3 regions of the Protofrankia sp. Cas4 genome follow, and region 2 is predicted to be linked to each of the others. Evidence: riboswitches for the same ligand, from Rfam matches in the RefSeq annotation. Region 2 holds a riboswitch; each other region holds the start of a gene.
The links. Region 2 has a riboswitch for cyclic di-AMP ahead of U9979_RS03385 (transglycosylase family protein). Riboswitches for the same ligand answer to the same signal wherever they lie in the genome.

Region 1 (19,342 bases), on a different contig from region 2:
TCTGCACGCGCAGCCTTCGATGACGGCCGGTGGCGGTTCCTCCCGCCCTTGGAAAAAGAACGCCGGATGCGCAGGCTCTCCAGCCTCCTGACGGAGCGGGCGGACGTCTTCGCCGAGATCGATGTGATCGACGCGGGCTTGCTGCGCTTCTATGAGGGCTTCATCGTCCAGTTCGCGGTCGACGGTATTGACTACTACGCGGGCTGGCCCTCCAAGCTTTCCGGAACGATCCCGTCGGTACCGTCGGACCTGGCCGTGTATCAGCACCGGGAGCCGATCGGCGTCGTCGGCCTGATCACTCCGTGGAACGGGCCGACGGCCGTGTTCGCCTCGGTGGCCGCCGCCATCAGCGCGGGCAACAGCGTCGTGCTGAAGCCGGCCGAGCAGACCCCCATGTCGGCGGTTCTCATGGCGGAGCTGGCGCTCGAGGCGGGGATTCCGCCGGGGGTCTTCAACGTCGTTCAAGGTGTCGGTGAGGTCGTGGGCGCCGCACTCGTCGCCTCTGCCGACATCGACGCCCTGTCGTTCACCGGGTCCGTGGCGACCGGTTGCGCGATCCAGGCGGCCGCCGCCGCACGGGTGAAGCGGGTGAGCCTCGAACTCGGCGGCAAGAGCCCGTTCATCGTCTTCCCCGACGCCAACCTGGAGGCCGCCGCCGCAGCGGCCATGGCCGCGGTGTGGGGCGCATCCGGACAGGTGTGCACCGCGGGTAGCCGTCTGTTGGTGCACCGTTCCGTGCACGACAAACTGGTAAGCATGATCATTGAAGGGTCGCGTGACATCCGGCTCGGCTCGGGTTTCGACCCCAGTAGCCAGATGGGACCGCTGGTGTCCGCGGAACAGCTGGAGCGGGTGCAGCGCTACGTCGGCTACGGCCGTGACGAGGGCGCGGAGCTGGTGCTCGGCGGTGAGCGTCACGGCGATGTCGGCTACTTCCACCAGCCGACGGTGTTCACATCCGTGCGCAACGACATGCGGATCGCCCGCGAGGAGATCTTCGGGCCCGTGATGTCCGTGCTGGAGTTCGGCTCGGAGGAGGAGGCCATCGCCATCGCCAACGACACCGAGTACGGCCTGGCGGCCGGCGTGTGGACCAACGACCTGGGCCTGGCACACCGCATGAGCAGAGCGCTACGGACAGGCACGGTGTGGGTGAACACCTTCCAGATGGTCTACCCGACGGTGCCCTACGGCGGTGTGAAGTACTCCGGGCATGGCCGCACCCTGGGCGCGGCCTCTCTCGACGAGTTCACCCAGCTCAAGAGCGTGTGGATGAAGGTCGGGGCTTGACACGGCAGCGCCGCAGCAGACGTGGCACCCGCCGGGACGGCTGCGAAGGGAGCGAGCATGCGTACAGCGGCCGAGATTGAGGCTGGCTTGGACCGCGCCGACGTTACCGAGGTGCTTTACAGGTATGCGTCGTGTATCGACAAACGGGATGTCGACGGGATCCGTGTGACCCTCGCCGACGACCTGTGGGCGCAGTACGGCAACGCTGATCCCATCGTCGGCGGTGACGCGGTCGCCAATTGGATCGACGAAGGCACCCGGGAATGCGTCTGGCAGCATCATCTGCTCAGTGTTTACCATGTGGACCTTGTAGCGGATCACGCCACGGCGCTCATCTACCACACCTCGCACCAGGTGTTCCGCGCATCGCCGGAAACGGTGCACGTGCTCGTCGGCCGGTACCATAACCAGCTGCGACGCACAGCGGACGGTTGGAAAATCAGCAGGCTTCTTTTCGAGATTCTCTGGGGCGAGCGTCGGGTGGACTCCACTGGTTACCTCGCTGCCGTCGGCGGCAGCGGCCCCCAGGTGTATCCCCGTTGACGCGGCCGGACCGGTGAGATTCAGCTGAGGCCGGAAGGGACGATGATGCGGATCGGCCTGTCGGTATACGACATGGGTGCGCGTGACCTACTGGACCTCGCCGTGGCGGCCGACGACCTCGGCTTCGATGCCCTCTGGCTCGGCGAGCATCTCGTCCTGCCGTACGACTACTCCAGCGAGCACCCCACCCAGGGCGAAACGGCGCACCAGCATCACACCCGGCCGATCATCGACCCGGCCACGAAGCTGCTGGACCCGTGGTCGGCGTTGAGTGCCGCCGCAGCGCTCACGACGAGGGTGAAGCTCGCGACGGGCATCTACATCCTGCCGTTACGTCATCCGCTTCTGACAGCTCGTGCCGCCTGCACGACGCAGGAGATCGCTGCCGGCAGGTTCATGCTCGGGGTCGGAGCCGGTTGGCTGCGCGAGGAGTTCGCCGCCCTCGGCGTGCCGTTCGACGAACGTGGATCCCGCCTCGAGGAGTGCCTGGAGGTCCTGCGGTCGGCCTGGAGCGGAGGACCCTTCGAGCATCAGGGTACCCACTTCACGACCGGCAGGATCCAGGTCACCCCCCGGCCCGTTGCGGTGCCGCTCGTCCTCGGGGGGAACACGGATCGGGCGCTGCATCGCGCAGCCCGACTGGGGGACGCCTGGTTCAGTTCCGGCACGCCTTCCTTCTCCGACGCGGTACGGCTTCGCGACCGGCTCGCGGCACTGTGCGAACAGTACGGGCGCGCGATGATTGCCTGCTACTTCCGGTTGGAAGGCCAGGATCTGGAACTGGTGCCCCGCTACGAGGCCGAGGGGATCATCAACCTGGTCGTGTGGGCGGACCAGATATGGCGCGGGGCCGACCTGGCGCAGAAGCGAGCGTGTCTCGCCCGCGCTGCCGACAGATTCATGATCTGACGGCCGGTCAGCGGGTCAGCACGGTGCAGGCGCTGACCCCCGGCGCGCCGTAGACGTGGCTGAACGCCACCGTCGGGTTCGCGGGCACCTGTCGCGCCGCGGCGGCCCCGCGCAGCTGCAGGACGTTCTCGTACACCTGACGCAGACCCGACGCGCCGATCGGCTCGCCGTTGGCGAGGCAGCCACCGTCAGTGTTGATCGGAAGGCTGCCGCCGATCCCGGTGGCACCCGTTGCCAGCAGTTCCTCCTGCTCACCGTCTTTGCACAGGCCGCACTCGGCCATGTGACAGATCTCCGCCCCGGACTCGGTGTCCTGGATCTGCGCGACGTCGACATCGCCGGGGGCGACCCCGGCCAGCTCGAACGCCGCCCGGGCCGCGTCCACACTCGGGCTGTCAGCGCGTTCCAGCGCCAGCCACGGGCTGAACACCTCGAACGAGCCGAACCGGCGTGAACGTAGTACCGCGGACCGCAGGTACACCGGCGTGTCGGTGTACCTGCGCGCGCGGTCCGCCCGGCACAGCACGAGCGCGACTGCGCCTTCCCCCGGCGAGCAGAACATGTACTGCGTCAGCGGATGGCTCACCATCGTCGACGACATGATCGCTTCTTCCGTGTGCGGGATACGGCGCCACGCGTTGGGGTTCAGCGAACCGTTGTAGAAGGCCTTGACCGCCACCTTCGCCAGTATCGACGGACTGAGGCCGTACGTGTGCAGGTAGCGCTGCGCCTTCATCCCGAAGAACTGGGTCGTCAGCATGAGTCCGGTTTCGCCGTACCACTGCCCCAGGCCGACCGCCGCGGGGTCGGTGTCGAAGGCACCCCGCGGATGCTTGTCGAAGCCGATCACCATCCCGAGTTCGTACGCGCCCGACCTGATGGTACTGTCTGCGTTGATCAGTGCGCTGCCGCCCGTCGCGCATCCGTTGGCCACGTTGATGAACGGGATGCCGGTCAGCCCCAGGTCCGAGACGAGCGAGTCGGCGGCCCCTGCCGCGAGGCTGCCGCCGAAGGCGAACTGGATGTCGGGCCATTCCAGGCCCGCGTCAGTCAGCGCAGCCCGGGCCGCGTAGGCTCCCTGCGCCCGTCCGCTAACCCCCTCGTGTCGCCCGAACGGATGAATTCCGATGCCCACGATGGCGACATCCACGGCGCACTCCTTTGTGGTTACTTGTGGTTACCCAGGTTCGGGGTCTGGTTTCCGTCTGATCCCCGTTCCGGGTCACCGGATCGGACGGGGGAGAACGCGTAGGTGAGGACCTGGGTGCCGTCGTCGTCGTGACACAAGGGCACGAGGACCAGCTCCATCGGCTCCCCGATGTGCAGCCGCTGCGGGTCGTTTTCGGTCAGGACGGCCTCGACGATGACCGCGCCGGGAAGCTCCACGTATCCCACGCCGAAGGGCGTGAACGGCTCCGGACCGGCGTAGGGCGGTTTGGGACGGAAACTCTGCACGGTGAAGGACCACAGTGTGCCGCTGCGGGGGAGAAGGCGGTCCGTCATGTCCATTCGGGTGCATTTCGGGCACGACTGCTGGCGCGGGAAGGTCGTCGTCCCGCACGACCGGCAGCTGCTCGCGACGAGGCTGGGCCCGTCGTCGCCCTCGACGAACAGTCCGTCGTCCACCGGCCGTGTCCGTACTACAGGTCTGCTCATCATCGGTCTGCCTCCTCGGCGGCGGGTACGTGTCCAGTGTGTTCACCCAACCGTGGCGCCCGCGTGGGAGCAACGGTCTGGAAGGACGAGAACCGGTAGGGGCTCGTCGGGACCAACGCGCTGAGATCGCTGTCGAAGGCGACCGTGGTGAAGAAGTTCCTCGCCTGCAGGTGCTCGTCGTCCAGGACATCCTCGGGGGCGTTGACCGGCCCGATCGGCAGCCCGCGCCGTTGCCCCTCGTGGTAGGCCGTCGTGGCGTCCTGCAGGAGGAACAGGCATTCGATGAGTTCCTGAATGTGTGCGAAGTTCTGCTGGCGGTGCGCCAGATCATCGTAGGCTGTGTCGGTCAGGTCCGCGGCGACGCCGAGGCTTTCCATCCATGCGACCAGCGCATCCCATGGCTTGCGGTCGGCGAGGATGAGCGCGAAGTAGACCCATCGGCCATCGGCGCAGCGGAACAGCGCCGGCTGTGTCGGCACGGGCTGGGCGTGGCGACAGGTCTGCCTGTGCACGAGGACCTTCGGGTAGAACCAGTATGGATTCGCCAGTTCCCCGCTGACAGCGAGCGACTCGTGCATGGACACGTCCACCAGCTGCCCCGCACCTGTCCGCTGGCGATCGAGTAATGCCAGCAGCAGGCCGCAGTGGGCGAAACTCGTCGCCGTGTGGTAACCTTGATTGCCGCCGGGGCGGATGGGCGGGATCGAGTGGTCGTCATAGCCGCAGCTGGCCAGCGGGCCGCCCGCGGCGAGTCCGACCAGATCGCAGGTGCGGTAGTCCGCCCACGGGCCGTCCAGCCCGAACGCGGTGACCGACAAGATGATCAGTTGCGGATGCGTGGCCAGCAGCTCGGAGTAGTCCAGGCCGGCCGCGGCGATCTCGCGCGGGCGCAAGGTGATGAGCAGGACGTCCGCGCCGACGAGCAGGCGGTGCAACAACGCCTGGTCCGATTCCGATCCGTCGGAGACCACGCTGCGCTTGCCGAAATTGTAGTACCAGAACGTCAGGCTCGTGTCGGCGCTGACGACGTCGTGCGCGAAGGGACCGATCCGCCGCGTCGGTGATCCCTGCGGTGGTTCGATCTTGATCACGTCGGCACCGAGCTCCACGAGGAGTCGTCCGGTCCCTTCACCAGCGGGGTCACCCGCCCACTCGACGACCGTCAGCCCCGAATACGGAAGCGGCGGGGAACCGGGTGTCCCGGTCTGGGACGTGGTCATCTCAGATCACACCCGCCGCGGCGAGGTCGGCCACTTCGTTCGTGGACAGGCCGAGGATGTCGCTGAACACGTAGGAGTTGTCCTCGCCGAGCAGCGGGGCTGACCGCCAGTTGTCCTGTTCGATACGGGAGAACGCCACCGGTGTCCCCTCGAAGCGCGCCGGGCCGATCACCGGGTGGTCCAACTCGAAGAACGTGCCGCGATGGGCAAGCTGCGGGTCGACCTCGTTGAGGTCGCGCGCGTCCTGGACGGCACCTGCACAGACGCCGTTGTCCTGCAGCAGTGTCATGACCTCATGCGGTGACCGCTGTCTGGTCCACTCCGCGAGGTGGGCGTCGAGCGCGTCAGCGTGGGCGAACCGGCTCGATCCGCTGGCGAAACGCGGGTCCGTCGTCCATGCGGGGTTGCCGATGGCTTCGGTCAGACGGTGCCAGTCGGTGTCGTCGAAGACTGCGACGGCCACCCACCGGTCCTCGCCGGCGCAGGGGTACACCCCGTGCGGGGCAGCCTGCGGGTGTTCCAGCCGGTTACCCGGGGGGAAGCCCGGCCGGCGGGTCGGTCGTGCGTTCACGGTGACGTCCAGCAGATCGGGACCGAGCAGGCTGACGCCGACCTCCACGGCGGAGGTGTCGATTTCCGTGCCCTTCCCGGTCGCGTTGCGATGCATGATCGCCATGAGCAGGGCCGCGCTGTTGTAGTAGGCAGCCTGGTTGTCCATGTAGGACAGACCCCAACCCGAGGGCTCCCGGTCGGGTAGGCCGCTGATGAAGGACAGTCCGCTGACCGCCTGCACCACCGGCCCGTAGCTGCGGTACGTGTGGTGCGGGCCGCTCTGGCCGAAACCGCTCATGTGGGCGTAGATGACCTCGGGGCACAGCGCGCGTAGTCGTTCGTAGGTCAGATTCCAGCCTGCCATGACGCCGGGAGCGAAGTTCTCCGTCACCACACTGCTTTGTGCGATGAGTCGTTCGGCCAGTTCCCGGCCCTCGACGGACCGCATGTTGATTGTCACGCCGAGTTTGTTGCGGCTGTAGTTGTTGAACAGTCCGCCCTTGTCCGGGTCGGGATCGGGATCCTCCGCGCCGAACGAGCGGGAGTCGTTCTTGTAGAGCGGTAATCGGCGGGGCATGTCCAGCCGGGTCCGGCTTTCGATCTTGATGACCTCGGCGCCGAAGTCCGCGAGCATGCGGGTGGCGACGGAACCGACGCCCATCCAGCAGAAGTCGGCCACGCGGATGCCCGACAGCGGCCCGCGTCGGGCCCGGGGCTGCCGTTGCACCAGCGACGGATGCCGAGCGTCCACCGTGTGACCTCCCTGTACGCGGGTGTGTAGCCGACTTTATTTCTCATGATGAAAAGCCGCAAGCCCCGGTTGCGACCGCTCTGGCCTGGCCTGCTCTGGTCTGCTCTGGTCTGCTTTAGCCTGTCGTCGACGGTGGAGATGGTGGTGACGCGGTCACCCGCCCAGCCGGCGGCGGGAAGGGGCGACATGACCCTTGTGGCTTTTCATCACGACGAATATTGTGCGAATCCGGCATGGCGCAGTCCACCGCAGTCCACCGCGGTCATGGCGCGAGCAATAGCCGATGACGATGCGCCGGCGGGGCGAACCGGGTGGAGAGGAGCCAGCGGTGACCGGTAGCCGGGAATGGCACCTGATGCGCCGTCCTGCGGGATGGCCGACGGACGACGATGTGGCTCTGGTCGAGGTCGACATACCCGACCCCGGCGCTGGTGAGCTCCTCGTGCACAACACCGTGATGTCGGTGGAACCGTACATGCGTGGCCGGATGAGTGCGGTGGCCTCGTATGTCGAGCCCTATGCGCTCGGCGCCCCGATGCAGGGACACGCGGTCGGCGAGGTGGTTGCGTCCGGTGTGTCCGCCATCCCGGTCGGCCGGCACGTGGTCCACCGGGCGGGATGGCGGGAGTACGCGCTGGTAGCCGCCGCGGATGTTGAACCCGTCGATGTTGAACCCGTCGACACGACCGGGTTTCCCGACTCCACGTACCTCGGTGCACTGGGCATCACGGGTATGACCGCCTATGTCGGGCTGCGCCACGTCGCCGCGTGCACACCCGGAGAAACCGTGTTCGTCTCGGCGGCGGCCGGTGCGGTGGGCGCCACGGTCGGTCAGATCGCCAAGGTCATGGGCTGCCGTGTCATCGGCAGTGCAGGCTCCGAGGAGAAGGTCCGCTTTCTCACCGAGGATCTGGGGTTCGACGCCGCGTTCAGCTACCGTGATCAGCCTGTGCGGGCGTCGCTCTCCGCGGCTCTCGCGCAGCTTGACACCGACGGTTTGGACGTGTATTTCGACAACGTCGGGGGAGAACAGCTGGAAGCCGCGATCCGGGTGATGCGCCCGTTCGGCCGCATCGCGCTCTGCGGGGCGATCTCCACCTACAACGCGACCGAGCCCGTACCCGGTCCACGCAACCTGCTGCTGATGATCTGGCGGCGGCTGCGGATGGCGGGTTTCCTCGTCGGTGACCATGCCGACCAGCGCGCCGCATTCACCGGTGACATGTCGCGCTGGCTGCGCGAGGGCGCTGTCCGCAGTGTCGAGACGGTTGTCCACGGTGGTATTGAGGCCGCTTGGCCGACCTTCCTGGCCATGCTCCGCGGCGACAACGTCGGGAAAATGATCGTGTGTCTCGACCAGTCCGCTGGTAGCGAATCGGATCACTGATCACCCTTGACAAGCTAGTTCGTTATAAGGAATCTGTCTCCAACCTCGCCTTCAGCCGTCGACGAAGGTGTGACATGCGGCCGGAATCGACCCGCCAGAGCGATGCGGACCGGCCGGTTGACAGTGTCACCGCAAGTCACTGCAAGTCACCGCAACCGATCCCCCCATGGCAGGAGGAGCACCGGATGACCACTGTGAAGACGTTCGAGGATGTCCGCGACCACATCAACGCGAGCGACACGCTCTACCGTTACTGTTCGACGGTCGACCAGAAGGATTTTGTAGGTTTACGCACGGTGTTCGACGACGACGCCCGGATGCGCTTCACCGCAGCCGGTACGTGGAGCGAGTGGGTCGAGGGCGCCGATGCCATCGTGGCCTGGGTCGACAAGATGACGGCGGACCGCGGCTTCCAACATCACCTTGTGTCTGTCTACCACGTCGACGTCGAAGGCGATCAGGCCTCGGCGCTCGCCTACCTCACCTCCCACCAGGTTGCCGCCGACGACCCCAACCAGGTTCTGCAGATGTCCAGTCGTTACCGCAACCGGCTGCGCCGCGACGGTGACGGTTGGGTCATCACCGAGATCCAACTCGAGATCGGCTGGATCGAGGTCCGGACGTTCGACCAGAGTCTGGCACTCGGCTGATGTCGGCGCCCGTACCCACACCCATGCCGGAGCGCGCGACGCCCGCCGGGTCCTGCCCGGTGGTCAACTACGACATCATGTCGCCGCGGCCGGTGCTGGCGGGCATCGGAGAGATGGCGCAGCTGCGTGAGGCGTCCCCCGTCTACTGGAACAGTTTCGGGGCCGGCTTCTGGATGATCACCCGCTTTGATCAGTGCCGCGAGGCCTACCAGAACCCCGAGGTCTTCGGTAGCGACTCGGTGATCGTCCTGGACCCGAACCCGGGTTACCGCTGGATTCCGACCAATGTCGCCCCGCCCGAGCACGGCAGGTACCGTCAGATCCTCAACCCGCCCTTCTCACCCCGTGCGGTCGCCCGGGCGACGCCCCGGATGCGCGAACTGTGCGACCGGACCATCGACGCCTTTCTCGACTCCGGTGGCTGCGAGTTCGTGGCCGACTTCGCGGCGGTGTACCCGACCCGGGTGTTTTTGTCGATCATGGGTTTGCCTGAGACCGATGACGCGTTGTTCGTCGAGTGGGTGGACACGGTCTTCGACGCCTTCACCGATCCTGAGGGCCAGGCCCGGACGATGGCGGCGATGGGCGCGATGACCGAGTACTTCATCGGTGTCGTCGCGGATCGGCGGGCGACGCTGCGCGACCCCGAGAGTGACTTCGTCAGCTATCTCATGACAGCACGTTATGAAGATAGACCGTTGCGTGATGACGAGATTCTGCAGATGTGCGTTGTGTTGGTGCTTGCGGGTCTCGACACCGTCAAGAGCCAGCTGAGCTATGCGTTCCACCATCTGGCGACGACGCCGGAGCACCGTCGACGGGTGGTGACCGAACCGGGGGTGGTGCCGACGGCGGTCGAGGAGTTCCTGCGGGCGTTCCCGATCATCCAGGATGGCCGAAAGATCACCCGTGACGTGGACTTCCACGGCTGCCCGATGAAGAAGGGGGACATGGCGCTGCTGTTGCTCGGTGCGGCCATGCGCGACCCGCGCTCGTTTCCAGACGCTGACCAGGTCGATCTCGACCGTGCGGTCAACCGGCACATCTCCTTTGCCGCCGGACCGCACCGGTGCCTGGGCTCCCATCTCGCGCGCGCCGAGATGGCGGTTGCGCTGGAGCAGTGGCACCGGCGGATCCCCGACTACCGGATCGCGGGCGGTGAGCCGGTGCTGGAGCGCGGTGGTGCGGCCGGGCTGGTCGCCCTGCCGCTGGTCTGGGACCGGTCATGACCGCCGATCCGACAACGGGGGAGCGGCTCACCGTGCAGATCATGGTCGACCCCACCCGGTGTACCGGGCAGGGCCGCTGCTATTCGCTCGCTCCGGAGGTGTTCGACACCGATGACGACGGTTTCTGCCTCCCCCGCGGCGTCACCTTCGTGGTGACCGCGGACCGGGCACAAGCGGCCCGGCTCGGCGCCAGTTCGTGTCCGGAAGACGCGATCACGGTCGCGGCCGGTCCGCCGGGGCCGGCGGTGGACGTCTGACATGTGAGGTACCTGGGTGGATCGGGCCGCGTGAGCCGGACGCGTGCGCCGTGGGTCGGCGCCTGGGCAGCACTCGATGGGGTCGCCCAGGTGGCCGGGCCAGTGCCTGCGGTAGCCGAAGTCGTTCGAGGCCGCAATGTGGACCGGTCTTTCCGTTCGGCGAGAGGAAATCGCGTCCGCGCTACATTTCCGGGACCGCTTGTCGGATTTCCTCATAAGAAATAAGGTATAGATCACATCAGAGTGCGGCCGGGACGCGCGTCGTGACATCCGGCGTCTCCCGAAGACCTCGAGGGGAGCGGCGTCATGGCCGGGACGGCAGTGACCGATGGCATCAGAGTGATCGACGCGGATACCCATGTGATCGAACCCGCTGATCTGTGGACGTCGCGGATCTCCACGGCGAAGTGGGGTGATCTGGTTCCGCACGTCCGCTGGGATGACGACCTCCAGGAGGAGGCGTGGTATTTCGGCGACGCGCGCCTGTCGGCCACCGCGGGCGGAGCGATGGCCGGTTGGGCGGAGTTCCCGCCGAAGCATCCCCGGCGCCTCGCCGACGTCGACCCGGCGCTGTGGAACGCCCCCGATCGGCTGCGCAAAATGGACGAGTACGGGATCTGGGCGCAGGTGCTGTATCCCAACGTGGCGGGGTTCGGTACCGGGAGGTTCCTCGGACTCAAGGATCCCGAATTGATGGTGCGCTGCATCCAGGCGTACAACGACTATCAGACCGACTGGGCGAGCGCGGACCCGTCCCGGCTGCTGCCCATGGCGGCGCTGCCCTTCTGGGATCTGGCGGCGAGCGTCGCTGAGATCGAACGAACAGTCGCGATGGGGCATCGGGGCGTGATCATGGCTCAGGAGACCGACTTCTTCGGTCTTCCGCTGCTCGGTGATCCGCACTGGGACCCGATCTGGGCGACCGCCCAGGATCTCGGCGTTCCGGTGAACTTCCACATCGCATCGGGCGACCTGTCCCTGATCGAGAAGAACTTCCCGGGTAACGGGATCCACGCGAACTACGCCTCGGTCGGGGTTTCCTTCTTCATGGGCAACGCCCGCGCCATCGCGACCGTCATCTGTGCCGGGATCTGCCACCGCTTCCCGAGGCTGAATTTCGTCTCGGTCGAGAGCGGAATCGGCTGGCTCCCCTACGCCCTCGCCGCTTTGGACTGGCAGTGGAGGAACTGCGGCGTCCCGATCGAACACCCCGAATACGACCTGCTGCCCAGCGAGTACTTCCAGCGCCAGATCTTCGGCTGTTTCTGGTTCGAGCGGGAGACCGCCCTGCAGGCGATCGAACTTCTCGGAGCCGACAACTTCCTCTACGAGACCGACTTCCCGCACCCGACGAGCATGTCGCCCGGCCCGGCGAGCGCGGCGATCCGGCCGGACCTGTTCGTCGCGGAGGCGTTCGCGCAGCTGCCCGGCGACGCGCTGCGCAAGATCCTGCACGACAACGCCGCCCGCATCTACCATCTGGACTGATCCGGCCCGACCGGGCCCGCCGTCGGTGGGCGCGGAGTGCGAGTTGGTTCGGGCCGTCCGCGTGCACACATGATAGTCAACAATGTTGACGAGCCTCGTTCGCGATTTGATCTTCAGTGGCGCCTGTTCCTTGTGCACGAGTCGACCGGCCTGCTTTGCTGACGGAAAACTGACGATTCTCGGCCAGATCCGCGGCGGGTCTCCTTTGGGCGACGCCGGCCGGTATGAAGGAGGTTCACGTGTCCATTGATCTTGGCCATGACCCGGTGGTCAGTGAACTCGCCAGACGCACTGCCGAGTTCGTGCGCAGCGTCGTCGTCCCCGAGGAGGAGGCGTTCGCAGGCGTGGCCGCGCGCGGCGGTGACGCGATGCGGGCGCGGCTACAGCAGGCGGCGAAGGACGCGGGGCTCTTCGCCCCGCACGTGCCGGCGCAGTTCGGCGGGCACGGCCTGGACATGCGCGGACGCGCACCCGTCTTCGAGGCGGCGGGCTACTCGCTGTTCGGCCCGCTGGCACTGAACATCGCCGCCCCCGACGAGGGCAACATGCACATGCTGGAGGCCATCGCGACGGCTGAGCAGAAGGAGCGGTATCTGCGGCCGTTGGCAACGGGCGAGGTGCGGTCCTGCTTCGCGATGACCGAGCCCGCGCCCGGAGCGGGGTCGGATCCGACCGCTCTGACCACGCGCGCTGCAAAGGAGCCGGGCGGCTGGCGGATCGACGGCCGTAAGTGGTTCATCACCGGCGCGGACGGTGCCGCATATGCGATCTGCATGGCCCGCACATCGGGCGAACCGGGTCACCGCGGTGGAGCGACGATGTTCCTCGTCGACGCGGACAACCCCGGAATGAAGATCGTCCGTCATGTCGAGACCCTCGACGAGAGCCTGTACGGCGGTCATTGCGAGATGCTGTTCGACGGCTGCCTGGTGCCGCACGACGCGGTTCTCGGCGAGGTGGACAAGGGTTTCGACTATGCCCAGGTTCGCCTCGGGCCGGCGCGGACGACCCACTGCATGCGTTGGCTGGGGATCGCCGCCCGGGCCCAGGATATCGCCGTGGCCCGGGCGGCGGACCGGCGGCTGTTCGGTTCCCGGCTGGCGGAGCTGGGCATGGTCCAGGCGATGATCGCGGATAATGAGATTGATATCGCGGCGTCCCGCGGGCTGGTCCTGCAGGCATGCTGGGAACTCGACCAGGGTCGCTCCGGGGCTCAGTCGACCGCGGTGGCGAAGACGTTCACCGCCGAGGCCGTCTGGCGGGTCGTCGACCGTTCGCTGCAGATCTGTGGTTCCCTCGGTATCTCCGGGGATGTGCTGCTCTCGCGCTTCCTGCGCGAGGTCCGCCCGTTCCGTATCTATGACGGGCCGTCGGAGACCCACCGCTGGGCGATCGCCCGTCGTGTGGTCCGCCGTCACCTCGACAACCATGCGAGCGCGTCATGACGATCGTAGCGTCTGCCGGCTAGCGTCTGCCGGCCGGCTAGATGATTTTTCGAGGTTTGTGCGACGGAAGAGTCCTTGTCGATCGCACAAACCTCGAAAGATCGCGTAGGCGTCGGTTCACCGACCTTTGATGTCGAGGAAATAGTCGAGAAGACGCCAGGTCGTCCGGTCGACCACACCGGTGACTGCCACCGCCGGGTCGTTCAACCGGCAGAATTCCTGGAAATCACGGAACGCTTTTTCCGTCAGCGGGCCGAAGGCGCCGTCCGGGGAGAACAGGCGATTATCGCCCTCCCGGCCCGTAGCGATGTTGAGCGCGTTCTGAGCGGTCGTGACCGGGTGGCGCAGATCCGGGAACACCCCTGACTCGCCCTGGTCGAGGGACCCGCGCGCGCTCGTCGGGAAGTAGGCGAACCGGTTCGGCGAATTCTGGGGGGCGAGCGGGAAGCGCGGGCCACCGCTGAACATCGACTGCCAGTTCACGCATCCAACGATGAGTATACCGCCGGCCAGCCAGGTTCTGCGTAGTACCTGATCGTTTCCGACGTTACCTTCGACCGTGGCAATATTATTGCCGGTGCGTTCGACGACCAGGCCATGGGCTCGCGCCCAGGACCAGATCGTGGTGACCGTACTTCGTGTGATTGTGGCCATCCCCGGCGTAGCCGACCTCCGCCAACGCATGCTCGACCAACTGTTGCACAGCCGTCATCGCTGACTCCTTTTCGGCGACGCCGTGTTGGCGGCCGGGACCGATGGTAAGGATTCGACCGAAGACGATGCCAGAACCCCTGCCAGAACCCCTGCCAGATGAGACAAGACGTACCCCGTCGATTGGCCTGTTTCCTCATCGGTATCACCGTGCGTGCTCTGGCGGCCAATGTATGTCGGTACTCTGCCGCCGCGCTCGATCCACTGCCAGCGGTGTTGATCTGATTTCTCTGACCGGCCGGCCGGATGATTGACACGCATAGTAGTCGACATGCGTCGAGATTCGCGGAAAATGGCCCTTGCGGTCACAGCGTGTAGTTCGCTACCGTGGCCGGGCTCTCAGCAACACCGGGCCGAACGCCGAGTTCTGCCCTCGGTCCGGTGTTCCCTTCTAGTAATCACCAGGGCAGCAGCGGGGGAACCAGGACTTGGCGGACGTCGCCCTTGTGGCGCCGTCCTCGGGGTGAAGTCGGCCGCGGATCTCCGCGCTGACCGGGCTTCCCGGCCCGAACCCGACAGCTAACCTCGCAGGCGTACGGGAAGGATCATTGTTGCCTGCATATCAGGCGTGTGCAGATTCTGCTGACGGGGTTCCGTCCGGACACGGTCGCCACCGTGCACCGACCGCCAGGTCCAGCTTCCGCCGCCGGTCCGCACGTGCGGTGGTTGCCGCCGCGGCCACCGGGACCGTCGCTCTGACCGCTTTTGCGGCCCCCGCACTGGCGAACGACGCCGGGGCTGACAGTCCGGCCGGCTCGACCACTGCCACCACTGCCACCACTGCCACTGCGCAGACCTGGGCCGGTGACACCGCTGCCGGTGACGCCGGGACCGCGCCCTCGGCGTCCGATTCGCCCTCGGCGTCCGACCCGGCGTCGGCCGCTGGTTCGGCGTCGGCTGCTGGTTCGGTGTCGGCCCAGACTGGCGGCCTCTCGGCACCGCCGGACAGTGCATCGTCGCAGCAGGACGGTTCCGCGGCGTCCACTGCCAGTCTCGGTGAGAAGATCGTCTATTTGGCATCGAAGCAGGCGGGCAAGCCATACGTGTGGGGCGCCCAGGGTCCGAACTCCTTTGATTGTTCCGGGCTTGTCCAGTACATCTACAAACAGCTCGGCCGGAGCGTGCCGCGAGTGACCGACGCCCAGTACGCGGCGTCGCAGAAGATATCGCGGGATGCCAAGCAACCCGGTGATCTCATCTTCTTCGGGCAGCCCGGAAACATCCATCACGTGGCGATTTACGCCGGGGCCGACATGATGTGGGCCGCTCCCCACAGCGGAACCGTCGTCCGGCTTCAGAAGATTTATTCCACGAGTTATCTCGTTGGCCGCCTGGGGTGACCTGGCTCGACTGTTAACAGACATGCGACCCGTCATGGCCGGGCTGCCGCGTGCCCCACCGTGGGCATTCCGCCAGCTTGGCTGTGACGGGTGCGTCCGCGCGGCGCCCATGAGCCGATCGACGATACTGAAGTGAGATATCTGATAATGACCAGGGGAAGGCACAGAAAGCAGTCCCAGTACAATCGCGGCGCGGTGGCTGCCACCGCCGGTGTCATCGGCGCGACGGCGGGAATGATGCTGACCGCGGGTCCGGCGAGCGCGAACCCCACCGCATCGCCCGGTGCCGGTACGGCGCCTGCGCCCGGCACGAGTTCTGTCGCTGCGACACCTGTTCCCGACGCTTCCATCGCCGGTGCCGGCAGGAAGGCGGGACTTGGCGGTTGCGACGGGAAGCCGCTGCAGACCTGGGTCGCGGTCGCGCTGGCCGAGTCCGGCGGCAACGCGAACGCGCACAACCCCAATGGCGAGGATTCCCGGGGACTGTGGCAGATCAACATGCGGGCGCATGCGGGCTGGGTCGGCGGGGCAGATCTGTTCGATCCAGCCATCAACGCCCAGGCCGCCAAACGGGTGTGCGACATGCAGGGCATCGGAGCATGGAGCACGTACACCAACGGGTCCTACCGCGTGTACCTCGGGCGGGCTGCGGCAGCCGCCACCGAGGCAGCTGGTGATGGCGCGACAGGCACTTACCAGGCCGATCCCACCGGCCCAGGTGGTCCTACTGGGCCGGTCAGTACACCGGTTACACCGGTCACTACGCCGGACCGGACCGCTGCGGCCGACGTGGCGCCGGCACGACGGGTCGCCGATCCGGTGCCCCGAGCGCGGGAAGTCCGCTACACCCACCGCGGGCGTCCCGGCGTGCGCCAGATTCAGCGAGCGCTGACCGGACGTGGCTACCCTGTCGTGGCGGACGGAAAGTTCGGGCCACATACCACAAATACGGTGAAGGCATACCAACGCCGGCACGGACTTGCGGCCGATGGCGTGGTCGGGGCGCGGACCCGCGCTGCGCTGTTCTCTTTCACCGCGTAGGTCCCATTACCGGATAGGTCATCAGATTCTGTCTGTATTGTCGCGGAGAGCAGCGGATTTCAGCGCATCCGTCGGGATGCATTTGAACGGCTTCGTGACCCACTGGCATGTCAGGAGCACAAATAATAACAAGGCTTTTCCAGGTAAATTATGCTGCGGTCGACATCGACCCCGTCTCCGTATTTTTGCATCATTCTGCGTTTGGCGGCAGGACCATCATGATTTCCGGTTGACTCCTGGTGTGGGTGGCATAGATTTATGCCTGTAAATGACATCTCGATGTGGAGGTGATCGAATGGAGCAGCAGCAGGCGCAGCAGGTGGAGCAGTATCTGCGGCAGAACTGGCAGGAGATCCGGCACCAGATTCTCGACCAGTTCGTCCAGGTCAGCACCGCTGATCTCGAAGCCGCTTCCAGCGTCAACGATCTCGTGCGGCGGATCGCGGACAGGTCGCATTACACCGAGCCCTACGTCGAGGCCCGCCTGCGGGAACTCGTCGGCGTCGCAGCGGGGGTCGGCCAGTCGGCGCAGGCCGAGGGCGGGGCCGAGCAGGCGACCGCCGAGGACCAGCGGAGCACCGAGGCCGCGGGCGAGGAGCAGGCCGAACCCCTCGGCGGATCACGGCAGGCATTCGGCGGATCGGAGCAGCCTGCGGATCCTGGGTGAGATCTGATTCCGGCTGGGATCGGCACGCGGCAGGACCGGGTCCGCGGCTATGCGGCACAGGCCGCGTCCGGAACATTTCGGGCGTGGCCGCCGCGGCCTGTGCCATCATGGTGCCCACACCGCGTTCCCACCGTGCCCCCAATCGTGCGGTCACGTGGACGACATGTCCGGCCTCGGGGCTATGCTGCTTTTCTGATCACTATAGTGACCTGTAAGGTCACGAATAGCAGCAGGCATTCGGGGGGCTTCGGTTGCTACGAGGCAGCCATCATCACCGCGTGACAGACGCGGCGGGCGTTGCTGTGCGGCCCCCGCGTCGATACGAGCCGCAGTCCATCAGTTCCGATTTGTTCAAGCTCGGTTTGTTCATCGCCCGCATCCTCGTGCCCGGCCGAGTGGCCACTTCCGACGTCGCCGCCGACGCCGTCGACGGTGTGCTGGACCGCACCGGCGTGAATCTCGTGCGGGCCAGCCTCGCCGACGATCCGCGTGTTCGTCCGGCAGCGCTTGTCTGGTATCGCTACCTGCGATCCGGCGCGGGCTCGCATCCCACGACAGTGCCCCTTGATGACTGGCGCGATCGAAATTCCGCTTCTTGATCTACGCCCTGTTTCCGGGTGTTTTTAGTCAACAGTGTTGACGACCTTTTGCCGCCAATTGGATCTTGAGATCCGTACGGCAGGCGCATCCCGATCTCCGATCCGGTAGTATGTCATACGTTTCATCCCGTGATTAGGTGAGGATTGCCGCATGGATGTCGGGGATCAGGTTGGGGATCTGTCGGGTGTCGATGAGACGGGCGCGGTGCTGCACCTGGCCGGCCTGCTGGCCAAGGGTCCGCTGGTGGTCTTCTTCTACCCGGCGGCGATGACGTACGGCTGTACCAGGGAAAGCTGTCATTTCCGCGACCTGGCCGGTGAGTTCGCCGCGTTGGGCGCCGGCATCGTCGGGATCAGTGCCGACGACGTCGCCAAGCAGGCCGCGTTCAGCGCGAAGCATTCGCTCGGCTTTCCATTGGTCGCAGACACCGACCGCACGATCGCGCAGGCGTTTGGCGTCCGGCGCAAGGTGGGCCCGAACAAGCGCGCCACGTTCGTCCTGCGCACGGACGGCACGGTGCTTGCGCGCATCGACTCCGAGCTGTCCATGAGCCGGCACGCGGACACCGCACTGGCTGCGCTGCGCGCCGACGCCGCGTAAAGGGCCAAAGGCGAGGGGACCGGGCTATCCCGGGGATTCGGCGGTGGCGGTGCGAGCGCTGGTGGCAGCGGTGGTGCGCAGCCTCACTTCCCGAAGAAAGAACGAAAGCGCGAAGGCGACGAGTCCGATCAGGATCGTCCACAGGTAGGCGCGGTCCATTCCATGGGTGAACGTCTGGCGCGGTCCTTCACGGGGGCCGTAGTGTTTGATGTTGTCGGCCAGATGCGAGCGCTGGTAGGCGATGATGATCGCGCCCAGGCTGGAGGCGCCGACCGCGCCGCCGAGTGTCCGCAGGAACGTGACGGCAGAGGTAGCGGTGCCGAGATCACCGATGGCGACCCCGTTCTGCGTGGCCAGGACGGTGTTCTGGATGAATAGACCCAGGCCGAAGCCGGCGACGAACAGCATGGCGGAGAGAACCCAGCCGTTGGTGTCGACGCGGATGAGGGCGAACAGGGCCATGCCCGCAGTCATGACCCCGGTGCCGACGACGATGAAGATCTTGTATCGTCCCAGCTTCGTCACCAGCCGACCGGAACCGATCGAGGTGATGAGCATGCCTGCGAGTAGCGGCAGTAGCCGCAGGCCCGACAGCGTGGGGCTGATGCCGCGCACCAACTGGAGGTACTGCGGCAGGAAGATGATCGCGCCGAACATGATCGCGCCGGTGACGAGTGACAGCGTGCTGGTCACGCGGAAGACCGCGTTGCGGAACAGCCGCAGGGGCAGTATCGGTTCGGCCACCCGCCGTTCCCAGCCGAGGAATCCGACGATGAGTGCGAGCCCGACGATGGCGAGGATCCAGATCGTCTCGGTGATCCGTGCCTGCTGCCCGGCGTCCTGCACGGCGATCAGGAACAGCGACACCCCGCTGACGAGCAGCAGGGCTCCGAAAATGTCCAGGCGAGCCCTACGCCGCACATAGTCGATCGTCAATACCCTGTGTATGACGATGAGCGTGATGACGCCGAGGGGGATGTTGATGTAGAACACCCAGCGCCAGGAC
Region 2 (3,611 bases):
CGGTGTCGGTCACCGGCATGACCCGGTCGACGAGCCGCAGCTCGATGAGCCGGTCCAGGGTGCGGGCCGGCTCAGCCCGGATATGATCCTTGATCTCGTTGTACTGCGTGCGGCCCGCGGCGATGGCATGCAGCACCGCCGCCGGGTACTCACCGTGTTCCACCTCGGTTGCCAGCACGAGTTGTCCCTCGGTGAGCAGCGACGCCCCCGGCCGGCAGGCCAGTCGCCGCAGGTTGTCGGTGACGTCCGCGTTCTGGTCCCACCAGGACAGGTACAGCGGTACTCCGCCGACCAGCCCGTACACGAGGGCTCGGTTGGCCGGGGTGAGCTCGGGCAGCATCAGGGCGGCCTCGTGCGGGCGGAACGGATGCAGCGACAGTGACAGGTCGAACCGACCGTAGAGCGGCGCCCGTTGTTCCTGCAACGCGGTCATGTGCCGCACTGCCGACCCGCACAGCAGCAGTCGTAGCTGTGTCCTGCCCGCCACGCGGTCGAGAAAGGCCCGCAGCACTCCTGGGAGGTCCGGCGATGTCGCGACAATCTCTGGGAACTCGTCCAGGACGACGAGAAGCGGCTCGCGTTCCGCTGCCACCGCCAAGTCGTCCAAGGCGTCGTCCCAGTCGGAATACGGGCGCGTGAGCAGGTCCCGGAACCGTCCGGGGATGCCGGCCGCGACCTGGCGGGACAGCTGCGCCAGTTCTCCTGATGCGGCACGACCGGCACCCGTATGAAAGATCGACCGCCGTCCGTCGGCGAACCGGTGCAACAGGGCGGTTTTACCGACTCTGCGTCGTCCCCATATCACCGCTGGTCGTGGATGGGTCGAGGTCCACCAGCGCTCCAGCGCGGCAAGCTCCTCGACGCGATTGACGAACGCCATTCCGCCCCTGCTTACCTCGCACGCTACTTACATCATTTGTAACTTACCTCGGATGTCAGTAGGCCACCGGGCGGACAGCAGGGTGTCCCGGTCCCCGATCCAGGACGTCAGCAGGACGGTCGTGAGCGGCTCAGGTCTTAAGGCCCAGTACCTCGGCCGCTTCGGGATCGCTGTCGGCGAGGAAGTCCCGGCAGCGGGCGGCCTCCTCGGCCTCACCGATGGCGGCGGCGGCGCGACTGAGCGCCGCGAGCGCGCGTAGGAAGCCCTGGTTGGCCTCGTGGGACCACGGGATTGGCCCATGCCCGTGCCAGCCGGCGCGACGAAGCTGGTCCAAGCCGCGGTGGTATCCGGTCCGTGCGTAGGCGTAGGCCGTGACCGCCGCACCTGCCTCCAGGGCGCGCTCGGCCAGCATCGCCCAGGCGAGGCTTGACTCCGGGAAGCGACCGGCGACCGTCTCCGCGGTCTCGCCGGCGTCGAGCGCTTTGGCGGCAGCCGGATCGAGAGTGAGTTTTGTCGGGGGCGGACCGTCAAGAAGATCCGGCCGTCCAGGGGAGGTCGTCATGGGGTCCATCCTGCCGGATCCCGGTTGCACTGTGCCGAGTGGGGATCGGTCAAAACAGGTTCTCACGCGGCGGACCCGGTGGGAGGGGGGTGGGCCATCGGGTCCGCCGCGGGATCAGGGTTCGAGGGCGAATCCACCTTCGAACAGTCATGGGATGTTACAGGATACGAACCCCTGGGATCACAGGGCGGACGGGCTGGTGACGGTGATGTCCCAGAGGTTCTTACCGACCACACCGGCCTGTCCGTCGTCGACCCGTGTCAGGTAGCTGTACAGCGATGCCAGGCCCTGGGACTCGCCGCCGAAGCGGCCGTCCACCTGCAGAATGAATTTCTTCTCGCGCATCGTGTTCTGCCAGACGTAGGCGTCAGCGCGCACCTCTCCGGCCAGAGCGGTGGAAAGCGTCGTACCGGTGAAGTTCGACGATTCCAGTTGCGCCTTCGCGCGGTCCAAGGTCATTGCGGGCTGTACCGGGGCGATCGCCTGCTGGACTGCCGCGACGTTGGGCACCGTTGCCGGCACTGTTGTCGGCACCTGCGGCGCCGGGCCGTTGTTGGTCAGGCCCATCTTGACCGAGCAGGACGGCCACGGGGACCAGCCGCGAGAGTTGTAGAGCTTGTGGGCTGCGTCGTCCTGCAGCGCCGGCGGGGCGTCACTGGGGAGGCCGGAATAGCCGAGACCGTGCCAGGTTCCGGCGTCGAACTGGTACGCGCCGTAGAACCCGTTACCGGTATTGATGTGATAGTTGCCGCCGGACTCACACTGGCGGAGTTTGGTGAAGTCGTCGGCGGTCGCGGCGCCTGCGGGACTGGCCGCGACGGCGAGACCACTGCCCACGAGTGCTGTGACAGCACCGGTGGTACGCAGGACCTTGACTGCGGTGGACGACTGTTGCGGGGCTCGGTGCCTGCCAACAGACGGCATGTGGGTCGGTCCTTCCCGTCGCCTACGAGGTGAGCTGTCGGGTGCGGGCTGGGAACATGCCCGGCCGGTGACGCCGATGAGCGTCGCCTGCTTTACCCCAAGGACACCGGTGGCCGGTATCCGGATGTGGTTCCCCCGATCCCGTCCGTGCGGCTTCGCGATAGGTCCTGCCGCGGCGGGCGGGGACGGGATTCGGCGTCCGTCCGCGCGGCCTCGCCGATCTGGCGAGTGGGGAGGACTCTAGCGAGCCTGGCCCTTTCGAAGCAAATCGGGGGTGTCGGATGAACTACACGGACCTGGCTTTCACCACCCGAATGGGCTACATGGCCCAAAGACAACACTCTACCCGGCGATTGGGGTGACCCCGATGGGGGGTCGTTTGTGCTGGCTTTTCGTAACACCGAGTGATCGGGCCGGTCGCCGTAGTGCTTTTCTGTTGTGTTTGTTGTCACGCAGGTGGGACCGGCCCGACTCGTCCTCGCGGGGTCTATATCAGTTCGCGGCCGTCAGCTGCCGGCTGTTCAGCTGAAGGTGATCCCCCAGGTCTCCGGCCCACAGATTCCGTCGACCGCCAGGCCCTTGTCGGCCTGCAGGCGGCTGGCCGCGCCGGCCGACTCAGGTCCATACCGACCGTCAATTTGGATCTTGTAGCCAAGACTGTTCATCTGGTGCTGCCACGACCGAACGTCTGACCGCACCTGATCGACGAGGTCGGCGGTAAGGGGCCTCGCATCAGCGGAGTTCGACGAGATGTCCGTGCTCACCGTGCGCCATTGCCAGCGCGAGGAACCGCTCCTGCCGTACGAGGGTGCCTGCGACGAGTCGGTGTCGGATGAGCTCGAGTCCGATGCGCTGGTGTCCGGTGCATCCCTGCTGTCACCGCTGTCACCGCTGCCGGTGCCCGATGCGCCGGGACTTGCGGTGCCGGCCGGGTTGGTGCCGCCCCCGAGTTGGTCGGCGCCCATGCCCTTGCCGCAGGCAGGCCACTGGCCGAAGCCGGCGCGGGCGGCGAGCTTGATCGCGGCTGCATCCTGGGTGCCGGGGGCCGCGCTGCTGGGCAGGCCGGTGAAGCCCAGGCCCTGCCAGGTGCCCAGCGAGAACTGGTAAGCGCCGTAGTAGCCGTTGCCGCTGTTCGCCCCATAGTCACCGCCGGACTCGCATTGGCGAAGCCCCTCCCAGGTCGTGGCGGCGCTGGCCGGTTGGGACATCGCGATGCCGCCACTGATCGCGGCGACCAGAGCCGGG
Region 3 (8,192 bases), on a different contig from region 2:
GTTCCTGCTGCAGACCGAGGACAACCCCGAGGGCCTACCGCAGAGCCTGTTCGACGGGTTCATCGCCACCGCCAGCGCGGACCGGCCCCTGTGGCTGAAGCAGTTCCTCGACAATTTCTACAACATCGACGTCTACGGCGGCACCCTGGTCAGCGACCAGGCGCTCCAGGCGAGCTGGAACATCGCCACTGCCGGGTCGCCGATCGCAGCCGTCGCGTGCATCTCGACCTGGCTGACCGACTTCCGCGACGACGTCGCCAAGCTCGACATTCCGGTGCTCGTCGTACACGGTGATCAGGACCGAATCCTGCCGATCGGCCCTACCGGCAACCGCCTCCCCGGGCTGATCAAAGACCTTCACTACGTCGTGATCGAAGGCGGGCCGCACGCCATCGCCTGGACCCACACCGACCAGGTCAACACGGCGTTGCTCGACTTCATCTAGTCAGCCGAGGGGCGCTCTCAACCGGTCGGCCGCCGGGTGTGCGATCATGGCTCTTTTCGCGCACCCGGCAACCCGAACGTGCCCGGGTCACGCGGGGCGACGCCACGGGTCCCCGTCCCCAAGGCGGTGGACAGGGACAGCCGGGTGTACTGGACTCAGCCGTTGCCACCAGCGGTGGGGCGAGACATGCCGTTGTCGTCGACGTCGTTGAGCACGGCTGTGAGGCCCACGCGGAGCATCTTCTTCCGGACGGGGCCCAGCACCAGCTTTGCGAGGAGGAACCCACCGACGCCGGTGAAGCCAGTGTGCTCGTACGTGAAGCGCGTACCTCCCGCGTGCGGCTCGAGCCGGTAGGTGACGTACGTCGCGTCGCCGTTCTGGTCGCCGACCCAGGAATAGCGGAGCAGGGATGGTTCGCGTGCCTCGAGGACCTCGCAGTCGACGATCCCCCGCCAGCCTGGCCGCGGCTTCGCGACGAACTGGAACCGGGTGCCGACCGCGGTCGAGAAGCCCTCGGGCCGCCCCCCCTGGCCCGTCGAGGTCCACAGCGGGATGAGCGCCGGATCGGTCACGGCACGCCAGACCCTCGTGGGGGGATGCGGGTAGTCACGCACGATGCGGATGTTGCTCATGGAGGCTCCTTGCGCCGTAGGCGATTTAATTTCAGCAGCTAGAAAATTACTGTAGCAGAACTTTTACAGAGACTGGACTACGCTGAGAGCATGAGCAGGCGCACGGTGGACTGGACGGCAGCGCACACCCCTGGGCCCGGGGCACCCGACGCCGAAGGGTTGCGGGAGCGCAAGAAGCGCCTGATGCGCCAGCAGTTGACCGACACGGCGACGCAGATGTTCATGGATCGGGGCTTCGACGCCGTCCGAGTGTCGGAGGTCGCCGAGGCGTGCGGGGTGTCGGAGAAGACGGTTTTCAACTATTTCCCCACCAAGGAGTCCCTGGTCCTGGACCGCCTGGACGCGACGATGGCCTCGCTGCGGACCGGCCTGGCCGAGCCCGGGGTCGCACCGATCGACGCGGTGCTGCGAATCCTGGACGGTGAATTGGGCGGCATGACGTCCTGGCTGGACATGCAGGACGACCCGGTCGAGGCCGCCACCACGATCCAACGCTTCGGCAATATGATCATGTCCACGTCCGCGCTGCGAGTCCACCAGCGCGACATGACCGACCGACTCATCGCCGTGGCCGCCCAGCTCATGGCTGAGCGGGCCGGGATGAACCCAGACGACCCAGAACCGCAGATCGCGGCAACCGCTCTGCTCGAACTCTGGCACATTCAGTTCCAGAGCCTGAGGAAATACCTGGACGGCACCCGCACACCCGCACAGGTCCACCAGGCGGTGACCGCCGACGTCCACCGCGCGGCCCAGCTCATCAACACCGGACTGGGTTCGTTCGGGCCCTTCACGCCCGACAGGGCGGGTGCGAGCTCGGATCGGCTGGCGTCACAGCAGTAACCAAACTACCGGTTACCGCAAGAGATCGGGTGTCATCCGGTCAACCGGACTTTTCACAAAGCGCATCAAGATATGCGCCAAAAGGTGGCACTCATGTCACGGAAACGTTCCATCGGTGCTGGCTGGTTAAAATGAACGCGCGCGCACGCGCATTAATGGTGATCAATACCGAAATCAAGGGTCGATGTTCGACTGTGCGCTTCTTCACCACCCCTTGCCGGCCGACCAGCCGTAGCCGATAGGGTTCCGCCGTGCCTTCGCAACGAAAGCACGCATCGGACGAAACACGCCGAGTCCTGCCCCGTCCGATGATCGTCAAACCAACGGCAGGAGCGGGGGAACCACTTTCCGGGCGCCACCCGGCGTCCTTGGGGTGAAGCCGCACGATGCGGCCGGGCATTTCCCAGCCCGAACCCGACAGCTCACCTCGTAGGCGTGGGGAAAGGGCATTGCCATGTCCCGTTCGCGCGCCCGCCATCGCGGCAGCAGACCAACCAGTAGATACACCCGCGCGCTCATCACCATTCCGGCACTCGCCGCCGCCGTCGGCGGTGTCGGCATTGGAATCTCGGGGCCCGCCAGCGCGGCACCGTCGGACGACCAGACGTTGTCGGCAATTGCTCAGTGCGAGTCCGGCGGCAACCCGACAATCGTCAATTCGATAGGCGCCGGCGGACTGTTCCAGTTCCTTCCCAGCACGTGGCAGTCAGTCGGCGGGACCGGTCTGCCGCAGAACGCCTCCGTTGCCGAGCAGTGGAACCGCGCCCGGATGCTATACGCCCAGCAGGGTACGACGCCGTGGGTTTCATCGCAGTCGTGCTGGTCTGGAAAGGTCGGCAGCGTCGCCAACACGGCTCCGACCGCCACACAGTCGCCGTCGGCGGACTCGGTCGGGAGTGGGAGCTCGGTCGGGAGTGGGAGCGAGAGCGGAAACCCCGCCGCCGACGCTGCCGCCGCCACTGGCCGCCACCGGCACTCATACTGGTCGCCCTGGTACCAGAGCACCCAGCCGACTGACGGTTAGCCGGCAGGCGACCAAACGGAAAGAAAACCACCGGGAAGCCGGCCGGGCGCCATATGGCGCCCGGCCGCTCGCCGGATTCCGCCACGAGCCGGTACGACTAGATCGCGCTACCAGACGCCGCCGGCATCCGCCGGATCGTCGCCGCGGGCGGGGGTTGCGGGCCAGCCAGGCACGGACGGGTGCGCAACGTCCCTGCGGGTCACCGCCAGGAAGCTGACGAAACCGACGATCACAATCGCCAGAACCAGGCTGACCGGACCGGTACCCAGTTCAAGGCCACCGCGACCATGCGACACCCCCATCCAGTCGGCGAAGGAGGCACCGAGCGGCCGGGTCACGATGTAGGCAAACCAGAAGGCGAAAATCCCGTTCAGACCAGCCAGCCGGTAGGCCAGGGCCGGGACGGCCATCAGGACGGCAAACATCACACCCGAGGAGAAATACCCCAGGTGCGCGGTTGTCGCGGTCATGTCTCCCAGTGCGGTACCGAGCGCGAACGTCGCCATTACCGTGGCCCAGTAGAACGCCTCACGGCGACGGGTGTGGATACTGTGAATGGAGAGGGTTTTCTCGCTCATATACCAGACCGTGAAGATGGCGGCCAGCGCGATCATGAAGAAGGCGGTTGACACGAGGTACGGGATGCCGAGTCCGACATGCAGGACATCAGCCGCCATCGTGCCGAACACGCTGACCATGACAACTGCTGTCCAGTAGATCCAGACAACATATCGACGGACGTAGAACTGCAGCGCCAGCGCGGCCGCCAAGCACACGCCGGCGAGACCGACGGCAATCATCGGGCTGAGTTGGTGGGCCAGGTAATCTGACGTCGTCTCCCCCATGCCGGTGGTCAGCACCTTGGTGATCCAGAAGTACGCCGTCACTTCCGGGACCTTGCTCATTGCGCGTCGAGCACGGTCCCGAAGCACGTTCTGTTGGAGTTGACCTGTCGCCATGGTGGCAACGATGGCACAGCTATCCCCGCGCATCCCCAACCGGGTCGACGACCCCCGCGACGCCGTGTCCCCTATTGCCGGTCGCTCTTAGTCACCGTGTCCGGCTGACGGATGGTAACAAATCCGGCTGAGGTGGCGCAGACGGCTGCTCGGGTGGGGTGAGGATTGCGAGCTCGACCGCTGCGGCCACGGCGACGACGAACCCGATCGCGGCAAGCGGGAGGCAGCCCGGACGGACCTGGTCCCCCAACAGCGCAAACCCCATCGCGGCCGGGATGAGGGTTTCCGCCGCGCCCTGGCTGGCGGTGACAAGCGTCACCGAGCCGCGTTGCAACGCGGCTCCGAACGCACTCAACCCGAGCAGACCGTAGGCCAGTAGTGCCCAGGAAAGGGGGTCGGTGAGGACAGCGCCGAGGGTGTGATCGGCGTCCAACGCCCGTGCACACAGCGCGGTCCCGCCGAACGCCAGCCCCGACAGCGCTCCGAGCACCACAGCGGCGCGCTCTCCCCGCAGGGATCGGCCCGCCGCCGCGCTGGCGGCAACCAGGACGGGAACGAATAGCGCGATCACTATGGTCGCGATGGTGCCCACCGGACGCGGCGGCGCGGGCTGCGCGGTGAGGGCAAGAAGGATCAGGCCGACACCGAGCGCCGCCAGCGCGCGCAGTTGCGCCGGTCCCGGACGGCTGCGCAGGAACACCGCAGCCAGTACCGCGGTGACGCCGGCACTGCCGGCGAGGGTCGCCTGGACCGCGAACAGCGGCAGCGATCGCACCGCCACCAGTGATAGCAGCCAACCGACAAGGTCGAGTACCAGCCCGATCAGGTAGGGCAGCTGTCGCGCGAGCCGTGGCAGCAGACGCGGATCGAGCGCGCCGGCGGTGACAAGCCGGCGCGCGCCCACCGACTGCAGCACCGAACCGGCCCCATAGCACACAGCACAACCAAAAGCGGACAGGTATGCAACAACAAACACCTGATGATCTAACCACCTGCCGATGACGACCACTCCGGCGCCCCCGGCGCGACGTGCCCACGGGCAGATGTCGAGGCCTTTCCCGACGGCGGCCGGGACCACCCGAAATGGGTGGTCCCGGCCGCCCTCAGGTACCGCTGTCGCAGACCTGCCGAGGAGAAATCCCTCAGCGCAGCGGCAACGCCCGGGTGTGCTCGATCCGTACCGCCCGCAACGCGTCCGGGTCCAGGCCGAGCAGGGCCAGGATCGTCGGGGCGATCTGGGTGGTCTCGACCCGATGCCCGTCCACCTCGTGGTGCTCAACGCCGGCGCCGGACACGACCAGCGCGACGTCACGGTCCTGCGGGTCCGACCCGCCATGTTCGGCGATCTTGCCGGTACCGCCGGTGAACACGACGCCGTGCGTCACGACACCCACGACATCGGGATGGCGCGGGTCACCGGGACGGGTGCCGAAGAACGCGGCTGCCCCGTCCCCCGCGTAAACGGCCGTGAGGCCCGAGGCGGGCAACGTGGTGGGCGTGCCGTCGATCGTCTTGCCCGCCGCCGGGTGGGTGAGCAGGAAGGTACGGGCGAACGCGGTCGCCGCCGCCGAGGTGTCGCTGAGCCAGAACTGCAGGACGTCGTCATCGACCGCGAAGGCCACCAGCGGGGCCGCACCGGGATGCCCCGCAGCCCATGCCGCGTTCAACCCGTCGATGATCGGTCCGTCGGCGACGCGGGTGAGATCGGCCGGGTCGGTGGGCGACTGGCCGTGCTTCGCGGACAGGATGACCGTGGTGCTGCCGGTCAGGCCGCGGCGCTGGATCTCCTCCACGATCGTGGCGACGCTCGCGTCGACATAGCCCAGCGCGCGGGCGAGCAGCGGACCGGGGGTGACGCCGCCGGGCAGGTATCCGCCGGTCAGACCATCCGAGCGGGGAAGCTTCTCGGCGGTGGAGACCGTCTGGAAGTTCATCCCGAAGATGGCCGGTGTGCCGACCTTCGTCGTCCGGCTGTGGTCGTAGCCGTCGATCTCGTTGAGGACCGCCTGCAGCTTGTAGCTGTCGTACTGCTGTGTCGCGGCGTTGTCCTTGGTCCAGTCACCGGAAGCGAAGCCGATCGCGGTACTGTTGATCTCCGGGGTGAACAGGTCCTGGACGCCGGTACCGGACGGCCCGTTGACGATCTCGTATGCGGGGTGCTTGTCCGACCATGCGGTGCGCAGCCCGGCGGCCCGCGCCACCTCGAAGACGGTGTTCACCTTGAGGTAGGAGTGCGGGTAGACCGGCATGCAGGTGGTCGGGTCCACCGGCAGCAGGGCCGGGTTGATCAGCGTCTGCGGTGTCGCGGTCAGCGCGAGGATGCCGCCGGGCAGGCCCGGCAGGTGCGCACCGGCGTCGATCGAGGTCGGGTCGCGGTCGAGGCCCTCGGTGTAGTTGACCTCGGTACCGGCCTTGACACCCGCGCAGGATGTCGTTCCCGCCGGCAGCAGCTGCGAGTTGTAGGTGTCGTCGTAGTAGATCCCGGTCGTGGCCGGGTTCCCACCGGTCACCTGCGCGATCAGACCCGGGAACGAGTCCGACGGCACCGGTGTCTGCGCCCGGGTGAACTCGGTACCCCGGCGGACCAGGCGGGCAAGGGCTGAATCCGGATACTGAGCGACATACCATTCCAGATCGGCCTGGTGCAGGCCGTCCACGGACAGCAACAGCACATGTCGGGTCGACCCGTGGCCGTGACGATTGTCGGTAGCAGTGGCCGGGCCAGCGGCTGCCACCCCACCAATGACGGCAGCGGCCAGTAATCCGGTCGTAACGGCGGCGGCCGACCGCGGGAAAATGCGGGACACAGTTCCTCCTCATGCAACCGGTGCCACACCGGGTGCCTCCGCATTGCTAGACCTCTACGGCGACCGGAGCAGGATTGTCAGGTAAACAGGACACGAAAAGACCTTTCAGCGGACCTTCATCAACCTCTTAAACTTCTCCTAATCGGATGTCAGGTAGCGCCCAGCCCGACCTACCACGCTGAGTAGGTACCGCCACGGTGGCGGTACCGGAGGAGGCACGACATGACGGATCAGCCTGGCTGGTATGGCTGGGATGCGGCGGCACCGCCATCCCCACCGTCCTCGGAATCCCCGACGAACCAGGCCCCGCAGCGACGTCGGTTCGGCAAGGCGGCGGGGCTGCTCGGCGCCGGCGTGCTGGCCGGAGCGATTCTGGGCGGCACCCTCAGCGCCACCGCGGCGTCCTCGAGCCCGAGCCCGAGCCCGGGCGGATCAGCCGGGACGACCCAGACCGCCCCGGACAACGACGGCGACGGTCATGGTTTCGGGCACGGTGGCGTCAGGCACGGTGGCGCCCTCGATCAGACCGGTACCGTGACCGCGGTCGGGTCGGCATCGGTAACCATCAAGACCAGTAGCAGCACGACCGAATACGCGGTCACCAGCGACAGCGACATCGACAAGAACGGTGAAGCGCAGCTGAGCGACCTGAAGGTTGGCGATTCTGTCACCTTCAACACCACCACCGTCAACGGCAAAGCCACGATCGACAAACTGCACTCCGGCGACGAAGCGCTCAACATGCCGCATGGCCGTCACGGCTCGGGCACCGACAGCTCTAGCGGGACGCCAGCCGGGTAGGCAACCGGTGGGGACCGGAAAGGATCGGAGTAGGACCGCCGGGCAATAGTGGCGTGGATCAAGAAACGGGGCCGGGGCGGGTAGATCGCGAGGTGCGAGGAGGGAGGCACCGGAGGTTGTGGGTGTCGACCGACGACGGCACAGCGGGGTACGTGCCCCGCCCCCGCGCAGGTGCAGGCCCACTCACCCCGGACCGCCCCGCCATCCTGTATGCTGCTGTTGCACTCCTGAGCGAAGCCCCTGCCAGCCAGGCGCGGTGGTGGGTCTGAGGGATGGGGCGCTGAGCCTCACAGGTGCAGAGTCGTACAGAGGCACAACATCGCAAGCGAGATCGTGATATAACTGAACAGCACACAGCATGGTCCTGTGGTGAAGCCTGGAGTTCACGCCGCCCTGTCAAGGCGGAGGTCGCGGGTTCGAATCCCGTCAGGACCGCGCTCGCACCATCGGTTGATGTCAGCGTAATGTTGATCTCACCGGTTGGGGCGACCTGGTTGGGCCGTGTTCGGCAGGATGGTTGCACCGGGGCAGGTAGCTCAGTCGGTACGAGCGTCCGCCTGAAAAGCGGAAGGTCGGCGGTTCGACCCCGCCCCTGCCCACGCGCTAACTTCTGTTACTCGCCGCACCGACGTGCAGCCTCGTGCCAGCCGCGATGCCCACCGGGGGGCCAAGCCCCCCGAA

Region 1: linked by a shared signal. The riboswitch ahead of U9979_RS12820 (C40 family peptidase) and the one ahead of U9979_RS03385 (transglycosylase family protein) in region 2 are both predicted to bind cyclic di-AMP.
Region 3: linked by a shared signal. The riboswitch ahead of U9979_RS19100 (transglycosylase family protein) and the one ahead of U9979_RS03385 (transglycosylase family protein) in region 2 are both predicted to bind cyclic di-AMP.

The regions. Positions count from the first base shown of each region.
Region 1 is NZ_CAUVXL010000137.1:2,295-21,636, reverse strand. It holds gene U9979_RS12890 (aldehyde dehydrogenase family protein) at 1-1,290, shown strand, start outside; gene U9979_RS12885 (nuclear transport factor 2 family protein) at 1,348-1,833, shown strand; gene U9979_RS12880 (TIGR03619 family F420-dependent LLM class oxidoreductase) at 1,876-2,742, shown strand; gene U9979_RS12875 (thiolase family protein) at 2,750-3,892, opposite strand; gene U9979_RS12870 (Zn-ribbon domain-containing OB-fold protein) at 3,910-4,398, opposite strand; gene U9979_RS12865 (CaiB/BaiF CoA transferase family protein) at 4,398-5,618, opposite strand; gene U9979_RS12860 (CoA transferase) at 5,620-6,921, opposite strand; gene U9979_RS12855 (NADP-dependent oxidoreductase) at 7,211-8,308, shown strand; gene U9979_RS12850 (nuclear transport factor 2 family protein) at 8,494-8,958, shown strand; gene U9979_RS12845 (cytochrome P450) at 8,958-10,187, shown strand; gene U9979_RS12840 (ferredoxin) at 10,184-10,444, shown strand; gene U9979_RS12835 (amidohydrolase family protein) at 10,751-11,932, shown strand; gene U9979_RS12830 (acyl-CoA dehydrogenase family protein) at 12,172-13,377, shown strand; gene U9979_RS12825 (peptidoglycan-binding domain-containing protein) at 13,495-14,031, opposite strand; cyclic di-AMP (ydaO/yuaA leader) riboswitch at 14,478-14,636, shown strand; gene U9979_RS12820 (C40 family peptidase) at 14,751-15,428, shown strand; gene U9979_RS12815 (peptidoglycan-binding protein) at 15,624-16,469, shown strand; gene U9979_RS12810 (hypothetical protein) at 16,765-17,136, shown strand; gene U9979_RS12805 (hypothetical protein) at 17,415-17,735, shown strand; gene U9979_RS12800 (peroxiredoxin) at 17,887-18,336, shown strand; gene U9979_RS12795 (MDR family MFS transporter) at 18,361-19,342, opposite strand, start outside.
Region 2 is NZ_CAUVXL010000032.1:242-3,852, forward strand. It holds partial or broken gene U9979_RS03375 (ATP-binding protein) at 1-880, opposite strand, end outside; gene U9979_RS03380 (DUF3151 domain-containing protein) at 1,011-1,442, opposite strand; gene U9979_RS03385 (transglycosylase family protein) at 1,623-2,366, opposite strand; cyclic di-AMP (ydaO/yuaA leader) riboswitch at 2,372-2,536, opposite strand; gene U9979_RS03390 (transglycosylase family protein) at 2,888-3,611, opposite strand, start outside.
Region 3 is NZ_CAUVXL010000209.1:1,208-9,399, forward strand. It holds gene U9979_RS19085 (alpha/beta hydrolase) at 1-445, shown strand, start outside; gene U9979_RS19090 (SRPBCC domain-containing protein) at 601-1,077, opposite strand; gene U9979_RS19095 (TetR family transcriptional regulator) at 1,168-1,920, shown strand; cyclic di-AMP (ydaO/yuaA leader) riboswitch at 2,198-2,370, shown strand; partial or broken gene U9979_RS19100 (transglycosylase family protein) at 2,375-2,665, shown strand; gene U9979_RS19105 (hypothetical protein) at 2,719-2,937, shown strand; gene U9979_RS19110 (hypothetical protein) at 3,052-3,903, opposite strand; gene U9979_RS19115 (hypothetical protein) at 3,995-4,879, opposite strand; gene U9979_RS19120 (alkaline phosphatase family protein) at 5,046-6,710, opposite strand; gene U9979_RS19125 (hypothetical protein) at 6,933-7,511, shown strand; tRNA gene U9979_RS19130 (tRNA-Asp) at 7,872-7,946, shown strand; tRNA gene U9979_RS19135 (tRNA-Phe) at 8,037-8,110, shown strand.